3 regions of the Marinomonas sp. IMCC 4694 genome follow, and region 3 is predicted to be linked to each of the others. Evidence: predicted binding sites of a transcription regulator. Region 3 holds the regulator's gene; each other region holds the start of a gene.
The links. Region 3 encodes sigma-54, which starts transcription at its own class of promoters, with help from an activator protein. Its sites were predicted from a motif close to TGGCACNNNNNTTGCTNT; they were not measured.
Positions count from the first base shown of each region.

Region 1: the regulator sigma-54 is predicted to act here: its motif matches at 1,443-1,460, upstream of hpxO (FAD-dependent urate hydroxylase HpxO).
Region 2: the regulator sigma-54 is predicted to act here: its motif matches at 2,725-2,742, upstream of FXV75_RS09640 (ANTAR domain-containing response regulator).

Region 1 covers NZ_VSRV01000001.1:1,412,365-1,416,777, reverse strand. Annotated here, with positions in the region: gene FXV75_RS06400 (isopenicillin N synthase family dioxygenase) at 1-98, shown strand, start outside; gene uraD (2-oxo-4-hydroxy-4-carboxy-5-ureidoimidazoline decarboxylase) at 207-728, opposite strand; gene uraH (hydroxyisourate hydrolase) at 881-1,261, shown strand; gene hpxO (FAD-dependent urate hydroxylase HpxO) at 1,516-2,670, shown strand; gene FXV75_RS06380 (putative bifunctional diguanylate cyclase/phosphodiesterase) at 2,742-4,346, opposite strand.
Region 2 covers NZ_VSRV01000001.1:2,119,615-2,124,027, forward strand. Annotated here, with positions in the region: gene FXV75_RS09630 (CmpA/NrtA family ABC transporter substrate-binding protein) at 1-516, opposite strand, end outside; gene FXV75_RS09635 (CmpA/NrtA family ABC transporter substrate-binding protein) at 892-2,082, opposite strand; gene FXV75_RS09640 (ANTAR domain-containing response regulator) at 2,079-2,684, opposite strand; gene FXV75_RS09645 (response regulator transcription factor) at 2,895-3,521, opposite strand; gene FXV75_RS09650 (HlyD family type I secretion periplasmic adaptor subunit) at 3,627-4,413, opposite strand, start outside.
Region 3 covers NZ_VSRV01000001.1:1,984,342-1,988,754, forward strand. Annotated here, with positions in the region: gene lptA (lipopolysaccharide transport periplasmic protein LptA) at 1-375, shown strand, start outside; gene lptB (LPS export ABC transporter ATP-binding protein) at 376-1,101, shown strand; gene FXV75_RS09060 (RNA polymerase factor sigma-54) at 1,177-2,649, shown strand; gene FXV75_RS09065 (PTS sugar transporter subunit IIA) at 2,667-3,116, shown strand; gene FXV75_RS09070 (HPr family phosphocarrier protein) at 3,126-3,395, shown strand; gene mgtE (magnesium transporter) at 3,403-4,413, shown strand, end outside.

The DNA.
Region 1 (4,413 bases), 570 kb from region 3:
AGTCGCAAATCATTCAAGGCCCTGCCAAACGTTACCAGCCAATAAGCGCGGCCGACTTTTTAACGCAACGGATACTGGCAAACTTCGTCGATCAATAAACCATCGCAAACATTCGACGAAAAAAACACCCATTTCTTTGACCCTGTATTGAGCTTACTTCGATCATAGCCATGGGTGTTTTTTGGCGTTTAATCATACGAACAGCATTATAAATCCGCCAAACGAAAGCCTGCGATCTTATGCACTTCGCTCATGGCTCGGTCAAACTCTGTTTGACAATCATTGGGGGTTCGCGCTTCAAAACCCGCCAAAATTTGCGCTTTTGTGGCACCTTTTACGGCCATAATAAAGGGGAAGCCAAATTTCTCATGATAACGATTGTTAAGCTGCAAAAAGTGCGCAAGCTCCTCTTCTGAACAGTGATCAAGACCTGCACCAGCCTGCTCGTTGGTTGAGGCATGTGTCAACTCACCCGCTAATGCGGCTTTTCCCGCTAAATCAGGGTGAGCACGAAGTAGCAACAACTTTTGCTCGTCTGTGCTGTTCTCAACAATATTAGCCATCACAATTTTAATGCTCGTAATATCGTGAAAATAACCACTGGGATGCTGCACTTTTTGATGCCATAGTGCGTCTGCCACCCAATCTGAATGCTCGTAAATTCCACTGAATAACGAAATAAAATCCGCTTTATTGAGGTTATCGAGCGTCGCTAACGGGTCGTGCATAATCAGACTCCAAATTCTAAGTTTTTTGGTAAAACGATAAAAAGCTGTTTACTATTTTATTCATTCAACTCGCCAAAGACCACAATAGAAACATATGGCACATTTATTGAAACATATGGAACAATCTTTTCAAAACCAATCAAGGAAATAACATGGGCTATTTAACCACCCACATTTTAGACACCACCCGAGGGGTCGCTGCTTCAGGGGTCACCATACACCTTTACCAACACACCAGTGACGGGCAACGACAACGCCTTCACAGCACAGTGTCAAATGAAGATGGCCGCTGCAATGAGCCTTTGCTGCAAGCAGACGACTTTAGAACGGGCGTATACGAGCTGGAATTCTTAATTGACGAGTATTTCGCCAAACACTCGACTTCAGCCATTAAAGACAACAACGACAAAGAGCAAGTTCCTGAATTTTTGAACGTCGTGGTCATCCGATTTGGAATCAGCGACTCAGACGCGCATTATCATATTCCTTTGCTGGTTTCGCCCTACTCATACAGCACCTACCGAGGCAGCTAAGCGCTCAAAAAAACTGCATAAAGCGCACCAAGATTTATCACAACGCACCACGTTAAAACATGCTTTTCACTCAGAGCCAAAATAGCACACCACACCTTGCGTGCTTTGGCTTTGGGTTCATTTTTCTGTACGCCTCTAAAACAAAGGTTTCACAATTTATTTTTAAGATCCATTTGTTTCATGGCATATAACTTGCGAATGTCCTGCTTTAAGTCATCTCAACAAATCATCTCAAACATCAGAGGAAACACACCATGAAAGCAGTAATTATAGGCGCGGGTATCGGTGGAATGTCAGCCGCCGCCGCATTAAAGCAACAAGGCATCGAATGCGATATTTTTGAAGCGGTTAAAGAAATAAAGCCCGTAGGCGCCGCTTTGTCTATTTGGTCAAATGGCGTGAAATGCATGAATCATTTGGGAATGGGCGACATCATGGATGCCCTAGGTGGCCCGATGCACAACATGGCTTACCACGACGGCATGAGCGGCTCCGTCATGACGCAATTCAGCCTAGCACCATTAGTAAAATCTGTCGGCGAACGCCCTTGCCCCGTATCACGGGCCGACTTACAGAGCCAAATGATTGACCATTGGGGCAAAGACAACATTCAGTTTGGTAAACGCCTAGAAAAAGTTGAACAAAACGAACATGGCGTCACGGCTTACTTTACCGATGGTAGCACGGCAACAGGCGACATGATGATCGCCGCAGACGGTGCACGTTCCGTAGTGCGGGAGCATGTCATTGGTTTTCAAACCGACCGACGCTACGCAGGCTATGTGAACTGGAATGGTCTAGTGGACATTAACGAAGACATCGCCCCTAAAGACCAATGGACAACGTATGTGGCAGAAGGCAAACGTGTTTCCGTCATGCCCATTGCCGATGGTCGTTTCTATTTCTTTTTTGATGTGCCGCTACCAACCGGCTTAAAAGAAAACAGAGAAACGGTGCAAGCCGATCTAAAAGGGTATTTTAAGGGTTGGTCAACGCCTGTCCAAATTTTGATCGATTCGATCGATCCAGACACCACGAATCGAATTGAGATTCACGATATCGATCCTTTCGACACGCTAGTAAAAGGCAAAATTGCCTTATTGGGAGATTCTGCTCACAGCACTACGCCAGACATCGGCCAAGGCGGTTGCTCCGCTTTAGAAGACGCCGTCGTCTTGGGTCAATGCTTCGCGGCCAGCCAACACATAGAAACGGCACTTAAAAACTATGAAGAAAAACGCCACTTCCGTGTTAAAGACTTAGTATTAAAAGCCCGTAAACGCTGCGACGTCACACATGGCAAAAATATGGAGGAAACTCAGGCTTGGTACGATGAACTGAAAACAGAAAAAGGCGACAACATCATCGCGGGACTCCACCACACCATTATGGGTGGACCATTGGCGTAAGGCGTTTTCAAACCAAAAAACACGTAGAAAACAAAATGGCTGCTTTGTATGATTACAAGCAGCTTTTCAATTCAAGGCGCGCTAGAAACAACACCGGTATCGAGCAGTGTGCTCTCGACAAAACTACCCACAAAGCTTGATAACGGCACCGCTCGGCTAAAATGATACCCTTGAAGATGATTGCACTCTAAGTTTTTCAGCTCTTGACCGGTCTGATGGTCCTCAACACCCTCAGCAACCACACTGCAATGTAGATTCTTCGCCAAAAATAAGGTTGATTTAACAATCGCATGATTCACTGAGCTGACAGTCATATTCATAACAAAAGAACGGTCTATTTTTATTTGTGTTATCGGTAAATCACGCAACAAAGACAAAGAAGAAAAGCCAGTGCCAAAATCATCAATACTAAATTTAAAACCAATCTCGTTAAGGCGCAGCATCATTTTTTTGCCTGCGTACAAGTCTTTTAGCATCGCATTTTCTGTGATTTCAAAAATCATCTGATGAATACACAAAGGGTCTCTTTCTATCAGCTCAGAAGCGAGTTCATATAAAGCATTCGTCTGCAGATCTTGCGCGGATAAGTTCACATGCAAACAGCCCGTAAAGCCCTTCTTCTTCATAATTTGCAAATCAGAAAACGCCTTGTTAATCACCCAATGTGATAATTTTCCAATTAAAACACTCTGCTCCGCAATACCAATAAATTTTTCAGGAGAAATATAACTTCCATCTTCCTGCGGCCAGCGGATCAGCGCCTCTGCCCCATAAATACTGCCATCGCCGTTTACAATAGGTTGATAAAAAAGTCTAAACTCTTCGTTATCTAACGCCTTTTTAATGCGAGAAGATAAAATTAACTTTTCACTTCCCCCTTTATCCAGTTCATCTGTATAAAAAACGTAGTTTTTATGATTATTTTTGGATTCATACATGGCGATATCGGCTTGCTTAAGAAGCACATCCGTATTGCTTGAGTGATGGGGAAAACTACTCACACCAAGACTCAAAAAAACACTGACATCGTACCCAGTAATATGAAATGGCACCTTAAACGATTCATGCAACAGCCCCACTAACGCAATCACATCAGCTCCATCGACCGTGTTCATCACCAAAGCAAACTCGTCTCCCCCCATACGGGATACAAACACATCACTTGGCAGAACCTCGTTGAACCGTTCTGACACAGCAACCAACAGTTGATCGCCATAATAATGCCCCAACGCATCATTGACCTGTTTAAAATTATTCAAATCTATTGATAACAATGAAAACGGCGACGACTTGCTGACAGAAGAATCCATAAATTCAATCAGGTTTTTACGGTTTGCCAGACCCGTTAAACTGTCATGTAAAGCGTTATACCTTTCATCAATCACGCTTTGTTCCAACTCTTGAATACTGCGCTGACTTAACAAGCTAACAATCAAAACAAAAGCACCACCGCCAAATAAAATAAAAGACATGGTCACGTCAATTATTTCAACAATGGAATTCGTCAGCTGAAAATAAGCAAAACCACCATAACCCAGAATAAACAACACAATGAGAAAGAATAAAACACGCCAACCCAAATGTTTATCACGGTTGCAAATATCATAGGTAGGCTGAAGGCTGGCAACCAAAGCAAACATGCCAATAAACGTTAAAACTACATACATAGCATTCATAAGGAAGTGCCTACAAAAGAAATGGCCAATATTTTATATAGTAACCTAATTCCTCTTATTTATAGGG
Region 2 (4,413 bases), 140 kb from region 3:
ATAACCATCAATCACTGGCTTAAGGGCACTTGCACTGATTGGGTGAACCGGTTTTCCATCGGCGTCGTTTGGAATATTCTTCTTCATCTCAGCCCAAACATCGTTCGAAACCGTAATACCGTTACCATTTAAATCCATGCTAAACGCAGTCACTATGTGGGCTTTAGTACCATAGCCAATGGTTGCGCCCAGTGGTTGACCTGCCAGCATGTGAGCGCCATCTAATTGACCATCTATTACTCGGTCTAATAGCACTTTCCAGTTCGCTTGTGCTTCTAACGTGACGTACAAACCTTCATCTTCGAAGTAACCCTTTTCATAAGCGATGGCCAAAGGCGCCATATCGGTTAACTTTATAAAGCCAAATTTAAGCTCTTCTTTTTCCGCGTAACCCAGTTCTGCTTGCGCTGTTAATGACAACAAAGCTGACCCAAGAACAAGGCCAAAGGTCACACGTCGAGTTGTTTTTGCCAACGTTGATAACGGGGTAACCGTCTTTAAAAGTCTTACATTCATCGTAGTGCTCCGCTTTGAGAGTGAGTAAAAATCAAAAACAAAAAAAAGGCGCGTGCAAATCACATATAATGTGTTTACAGGCACCTTTGCCATTCAAGAAAAGCCCTACATTGGACTTTAATAATGTGAACAATCACCAGCCATCGTTGCTGGTGTTGCTAAAATAAAGCGTTCATTTTTTATCGTTAAATCGTGTTTGTCCCGATAACGATTTACTAAATAATTAGCATAAAACGCGCCAACTATCTTAAGTTAATGATTTTGTTGATTTTTAATTTATGGATGTGTTTTTTAGTCACCGCTCACTATAAATTCCATCCCTGTTTAGGTTTTACTGCGCCCAACCATCACGCACAACGCACCATAAAGGACACGCTACCGCCGAAACCCTTTATGGATACCCTCTTCATGTAATCGTATCTTTCCTGATGCGACAGACCCCAGCCAAACCAAAGCTTCATCTGGTGCTAAATGCCAAGAACGATCAAGGGTGTCGCTTAAACCTAATGCCTTAATGTACAAATCTTGTCGATACACCTGCTCAGCGGTTTCATTAAGAGAAGCGACAGATGATAATTGATGCCAACGGTGCATTTGCGCCATAATCCATAGTGCATAACTGGGCAGCGGCTTATTCACACCCTCGCCAGAAAAACGTTGATACGCTTGCAACGGCCAGTCAAACTGGCTTTTAGGTTTTATAGAACCAAAACCATAAATCAACTGCTCAACCGTGCAGTTCAAATACTCTGACTGACTTAACAGGTTCAATAAATCTGTTCGATTAATGGGGTCATCTACCCATCGGCACGCTTTTTCCAAGGCTCGAATCATGGCTAGATGTACGTCTGGTTTTTGCTCAGCCCATAAAGAATTCACACCGAAAACTTTCTCGGGTGTGCTGCCCCAAATGTCGTAACCTGTCACCAACATGTGACCGACACCTTGCTCCACCGCAAGACTGTTCCAGGGCTCTCCAACGCAATAGCCATCAATGTCGCCGCTTTTTAAACTGTCTATCATTTTTACTGGTGGCACGACGACAATTTGAACGTCTTTATCTGGGTCTATGCCTGCTTGGCTAAGCCAATCCCTTAATTGGTAATTGTGAGACGAATACGGGTATACCATGGCAAAACGTAACGGCGGTTTATCATCGCCACGCTCTTCAATACATTGTTTCAAGGCCATTCCGTTACGAATGTCCTCTGCATTACTGGCGACCAGCCGAAGCTGATCGTATAAGGCGTTACTCACTGTTATCCCATTACCATTATGACTGACCGTAAAGCTGGTTTGCATGGCCGCTTTAAGCGTACCCACCCCTAATGTTGCCGCAATAGGCATTGAGGCCAACATATGAGCACCGTCGAGTAAATTAAAGGCCACTTTGTCGCGAATGCTGGCCCAAGAAGCCTCTTTCGACAAGACAACATCGACACCTTCATCGGCAAAGAAACCCTTTTCGTAAGCAATGACGAAAGGCGCACAATCAATCAGTGGAATAAACCCAATGCGAACAGGCTCTACGGCATGCAAAATAGGAGGATTTGATATTTGGCTCATTTCGAATCCCCCATTAAAGCCATTACGGAAATGATGTTTCGCGCCACCTCAGTCATACGCTGACTACGATCCATCGCTAATTTTCTCAGCGCTTGGTAGGCGGCTGGTTCATCGCATTTTTGGTGTTTCATGATCAACCCTTTTGCTTTGTCTATGAGCTTACGGTCTTCTAATTGACTTTTTACACTTTCCAATTCAGACCTTAACGCTTGAAATTCTCTGAATCGAGCAATGGCGACTTGCAACAGCGCCTTGACACTTCCACTGTTAACTCCGTCAACAACATAAGCACTCACACCGGCACGAATGGCGGCTTCGACATGTTTCGAGTCATCTTCTTGAGCAAACATAACGATGGGGCGAGGATTATCTTTAGTGAGTCTGGACATATTTTCCAACATATCTCGATCTGGCGACTCAATATCAATAATCACCATATCAGGCTGATATTTATTGACGGCCTCTGTTAAATTTTTGGCATTTTCAAGGCGCCTAATGACACGATAGCCACTGTCCGTCATGGCTTGCTCAACAATCGCCGCTCTTGCGGGTTCATTATCGACAAGCATCACGGTTAATTCTGTTTCAGGGAGCGCTGGCATGGTGCATTCTCTTTAAAATCGTAAGTTTACGCTCAATTAAGAAGCAAATATTACGCCAGTAAGGTTGGTTTTTTTTCGAAGAATAAAGACAAAAAAGGCCCATTTTGGGCCTTTAAGAATGATTTGAGCAAAATATTGAATACAAAAAATACAGAAAAAAAAAATAACGGTGCGAAGTATTAAAAATATGCACCAACTAAAAGCAAAAAATCACCCCTTAACCAGCAAAGCTAAAGACAACCGGTCTTTCGTGCCTGTCTTTTTAAAAATAGAGGTCAAGTGAGCTTTTATTGTACGCTCGGTGATACTCATCTCTAGAGCAATTTCCTTATTAGACAAACCTCTCGAAATACCTTCCGCTACCTTATGCTCACGTTCTGATAAATCTGCCAACTTATCTGACAGCACAGAAGAAGCCGATATTGAAGGCGACTGCATAATAAGCTGCTGTATAAAAGCTTTTCCACCCCATATTTCCCCTGCATCGATCACAGACAACACCAATTCAAGCTGATCTTTACCAATATAAGGGGCACATTGACCATTGACTCCAGCAGAGAATAAACGCGCAGCCGCCGCTTGACTTGCCTGGTTAGGAAAAACGATGATCTTTTGAGTAGGAAAATCAGAACACAAGCGCACAACGCCTTCCACTTGTTGTGAAAAGGCACTATCACCTAAATAAATAAAGCAGTATGAAAGCGCGCCCCCTGAGGCGCTAAGCACATCATAAGCCGCTTCAAACGATTCGGTTCGCACCATGGAAGCGGAGACATTGATAACCTGATTCCAATGCTTCCATACGGCGTCATCTGTATTCCAACACAAAATTTTCAAAATAAGTTTCGTCCTAGCAAATACCTTGCTGACATTCTAAACAGCAAACAACACTCAATTGTTAACATTTGTTATCAAGCTCTGTTCTAAGCATTATTTTTGTAATTAACGTTCACGAAGTGCATTTTGTTTTGCTTTTAAAATAGGTTTTAGGAGGTAATCAAGCAATGTTTTCTTCCCTGTCAATATGTCTACCGTAGCCTGCATGCCAGGAATAATAGGTAATGGGGACTGATCGGTACCTAAATAATTTTTGTCAGTACGGACTCGAACAAGGTAAAAGCTTTTCCCCTCTTCATCCAAAATGGTGTCTGCACTGATATTTTCAACCACCCCATGCAACCCCCCGAAAACAGCAAAATCATATGCCGACAATTTAACTACAGCACTGAATTTGGGCTGGATAAAACCAATGTTTTCAGGGCGAACTTTGGCTTCAATAAGCAGAGAGTCTTCAATGGGAACGATTTCCATCAAATTCATACCAGGCTTGATAACGCCTCCAACGGTATTTAATTGAATTTGTTTTACAATTCCTTTCACTGGCGATCGAACTTGCGTTCTGGATACCTTGTCTTCAAGCGATACATTGGTTTCACGTAACTGATCCAGTTTGCTGCGTACGCCAGTCAGGTCCTCTTGGGCTTCTGATCGGAACGTCGCATCACTTTCTTGCAGTTTACTTTGCGCTTCCTTTAAAGAGGATTGCGCACGTGGAATAGCAAGCTGAGTTGCCTCTAACTCTCCTTGTAGCTGATTAACTTGACGCTCAAGCTGTAACAACTCAACCCGTGAAACGGCCCCTTGCTTATAAGCTGGACGTGTTAAATCCAGCTCTTCTTTTGAGAATCCATAACTTTGTTTTAGATTATCCAGTTTTGCCTCAAGCTCG
Region 3 (4,413 bases):
GAAGCTATTTACAAAGGCAATGTCTTCGTAAAACAAGGTACGATTGAAATACAAGCCCAGTACCTAAAAGTATCAACAGATCCGCTGACACGGGCGTTCAATCGCCTAGAAGCGACAGGAAAACCCGCCAAGTTCAGCCAGCAAGTGGACTGGAGTGGTAACATGGTTATCAGTCAGGGGAATGAAATACGTTACTCAACCCATGACTCTACACTTGAAATTCTCGGCGAGAGTTATTTGAGCCGCATGCAAAACTCCATTACTGCGGACTACATTCTCTACATGATCGCAGACGGCACTTTCAGTGCCGAGAAAAAAACCACAGGCCGCGTCTTTATGACATTACAACCCCAAGCACCTGAGGCAAAAAAATAGATGGCACGCTTAGAAGCAAAAAATCTCGCCAAAAGTTATAAAAAACGCCAAGTCGTAAAAGACGTCTCTATAGCCGTTGAGTCTGGCGAAGCGGTAGGCTTACTTGGCCCTAATGGTGCCGGAAAAACCACCTGCTTTTATATGATTGTAGGCATGGTCGCCAATGACGCTGGCGGTATTTTCATTGATGGGCAAGACATCACCCATAACGCCATGCACACACGCGCCCAAAAAGGCATTGGCTACTTACCACAAGAAGCGTCTATTTTTCGCAAAATGTCAGTTGAAAATAACATCTTAGCCATTTTAGAAACCCGTAAAGAACTGAACAAAACGCAACAAAAAGATCGCCTAGAAAGCTTACTTGAGGAGTTTCACATTACCCACATTCGTCATAATTTGGGTATGGCCTTATCCGGTGGTGAAAGGCGTCGTGTTGAAATAGCAAGAGCCGTCGCTATGAACCCAAAGTTCATATTGTTAGACGAACCATTTGCAGGGGTTGACCCCATTTCAGTTGGTGATATTAAGCTCATTATTAAACATCTTCAACAAAGTGGCATTGGTGTGTTGATCACCGATCACAACGTTCGTGAGACACTGGACATTTGCGATAAAGCCTACATTGTGGGTAATGGCTACATTATTGCCTCGGGCGACGCTGAGACGGTGATCAATAACGAACAAGTAAAAAAGGTCTATTTAGGCGACGACTTCCGTCTGTAACCCCTTATCATTGCTGGAGAAAGGGAGTAGTATGCACAACTCGTTCCAATTCACTCAAACAAAAAGAGTTGCTCTATGAAGCAGTCTTTGCAATTAAAACTCGGTCAACAGCTGACCATGACGCCGCAACTGCAACAAGCCATCCGTTTGCTGCAGCTTTCCACGTTAGACCTTAAACAAGAAATACACGAATTCTTAGAGTCAAACCCATTGCTTGAACTGGATGACGACGAACATCATCATGATGCGCCCGCCAGTATCGAATCTAAAAGCGCAGCCGATACCCCCCTTGATGCACCAAGCGAAGAGCCTCGCATCGAATCAGAGTGGACCGAAAGCATTCCGGAAGAGTTGTCCATAGACAGCAGCTGGGATGACACCTACCAAGGATCGTCCGCCGCAATCAGTGACAACAACAGTTACGAAGGAGACGGTGATTTCGAAAGTCGCAACGCCCCTGCTGAGAGCATTCAAGATCACCTGATATGGCAATTAAACCTGACCCATATGTCAGATCGGGACATTGAAATCGCTTACGCTATCATCGAATGCGTTCAGCCGGATGGGTATCTTAGCATCACTCCTGAGGACATTTGGGAATCTTTGGGAGCTGAGCTTGATGATTTAGATATTGAAGAAGTCATCGCAGTACAGCATCGCTTGCAACGTTTCGACCCCGTAGGGGTTTGCTCTATTGATCTACGTGACTGTTTACTGGTGCAATTAGAGGCCTTTAATACGCACCCCTTATACAAAAGCACACATAACCTAATCGATCATTATCTGCCATTATTAGGCAATCGAGATTTTGCACAACTTAGCCGAAAAACCAAACTCAAAGACGAAGCACTTAAAGAGGTTATCAACCTCATTCAGCAACTAAATCCACGACCGGGTTCCGTGATTGACGCTGACGATACTGACTATGTCATTCCAGATGTGTCTGTTAAAAAACGCAATAATACCTGGCAAGTTGAACTTAACAACGACGCCTTACCGCCTGTAAAGATCAATGAAACTTATTCAGCGATGGCCAGCACAGCAGCCACACCAGAAGACGCGAGTTACATTAAAACTTCGCTTCAAGAAGCCAAGTGGTTTATGAAAAGCTTACAAAGCCGCAACGAAACCCTACTAAAAGTCGCCAGCTGCATTGTCAGTCGTCAAATTGATTTTTTTGAACTGGGCGAAGAAGCGATGAAGCCCATGGTTCTACACGATGTTGCCGAAGAAGTAGGCATGCACGAGTCGACCATTTCTCGAGTCACAACACAAAAATACATGCACACGCCCAAAGGTATCTTTGAGCTCAAGTACTTCTTCTCAAGCCACGTTAACACGGCTTCAGGCGGAGAGTGTTCATCCACCGCGATACGAGCTATGATCAAAAAATTAGTCGCTGATGAACCTGCAAAAAAACCGTTAAGCGACAACAAACTGGCCGCAATACTGGCCGGTCAAGGCATACAGGTTGCTAGACGAACTGTGGCAAAATACCGCGAGGCGATGAACATCCCTCCGTCCAACGAACGAAAACGACTGATCTAAACGGAAACCATTTTATCATGTCCTTGAAAGCCTTATTAAAAGCAGATCTTGTTTTAGCGCAACAAGATATTGTGAGCAAAAAACGTGTTCTTGAAACGCTTGCCGACATCGCCTCAAACCGACTTCACTGCAACAACGAAGCCATTTATGACGCGTTGCTTGGACGAGAAAAACTCGGAAGCACAGGGATCGGCAATGGCATTGCCATCCCACACTGTCGACTCGAATCAGCGAACCATACCGCCATTGTCATCATGTCACTGCAAACGGCAATCGATTTTGATTCGATTGATAGAAAACCCGTTGACCTTATTTTTGCGCTGATTGTGCCGCCCAATGAATGCGACCAGCACCTTGCGACCTTAGCACAAATTGCTGAATTAGCTCAGTCTCCCGAATCACTAAAAAAACTGCGTTTGGCTCAGTCAAACGAAGATCTATTTACTGTATTTAGCGCACTACTATAGGAAAAGAGCATGCAGGAAAAGTCCACTACTATTATTAACAAGCTTGGTTTACACGCTCGGGCGGCTGGCAAACTTGTAGAAACAACATCTCGCTTTTCTTGTGACATTACCATCGAGAAAGAAGGGCGAAATGTAGACGGTAAAAGCATCATGGCTATGATGATGCTAGCGGCAGGCAAAGGCACAGACATAATTATTAAGACGAACGGTGACGATGAAGAAGACGCCCTTAATGCTGTTATTGAATTGATTCACAATCGCTTTGGGGAAGACGAGTAGCACCACTATGTCAGAGCAAAGCACGCTTAATCACCTTCAGACCGTCACCGAATCGCTTGAATCCGGTGCCACGATGCAGATCCGTTATTTGCTTAACGGCGCTTTGCCTGCGCAAGATGTTGCTCGGTTATTAGAATCTTCCCCGCCCAAAGAGCGCAAACTGCTCTGGGAATTGATAGAAGCCAAAAACGAAGGCGAAGTACTGCAATATCTGAGTGAAGATATTGGTGTCCAGTTCATGAAGAACATGGACACAGAACGACTTATTGCCGTTTCTGAACACTTCGAAAGCGATGATCTCGCCGATTTACTTCAACATTTGCCAGAGACGATCGTAAAAGAAGTACTTGCTTCAATGACGACTCAGGACAGAGCCCGAGTAGAAGCGCTATTAAGCTACTCAGAAGATTCTGCCGGCGGCTTGATGAATACGGACACTATTACCATACGTCCGAACATCACTATTGACATAGTATTTCGCTATTTACGCAGGCACAACACACTACCAGATATGACCGACAGCCTGCTTGTTGTCAGCCGCTCAGATCGTTTACTCGGCATACTGCCACTGACCAAACTTCTGGTATCCGATGTCAACGCCACCGTGCGAGACATCATGGAAACCGAATACACCGTTATCCAAGCCGAAACCCCAGCCAATGAAGTGGCACAACTGTTTGAGAAAATGGATCTGGTTTCGGCCCCTGTCATCGACGGGGTAACAAAAAAATTACTAGGCCGAATCACGATTGATGACGTGGTTGATGTCATTCGAGATGAAGCGGAACACTCTATGCTAAGCATGGCGGGCCTAGATGATGATGAAGATACTTTCTCGCCCATCATGAAAACCACGCGGCGCCGAGCCGTTTGGCTTGGCATTAATTTGATTACGGCTTTTATTGCTTCCTATGTGATTGGCCTGTTTCAAGACACCTTAGATCAAGTGGTGGCTCTGGCCATACTCATGCCTATTGTGGCCAGCATGGGCGGTATTGCTGGGTCTCAAGTGCTGACT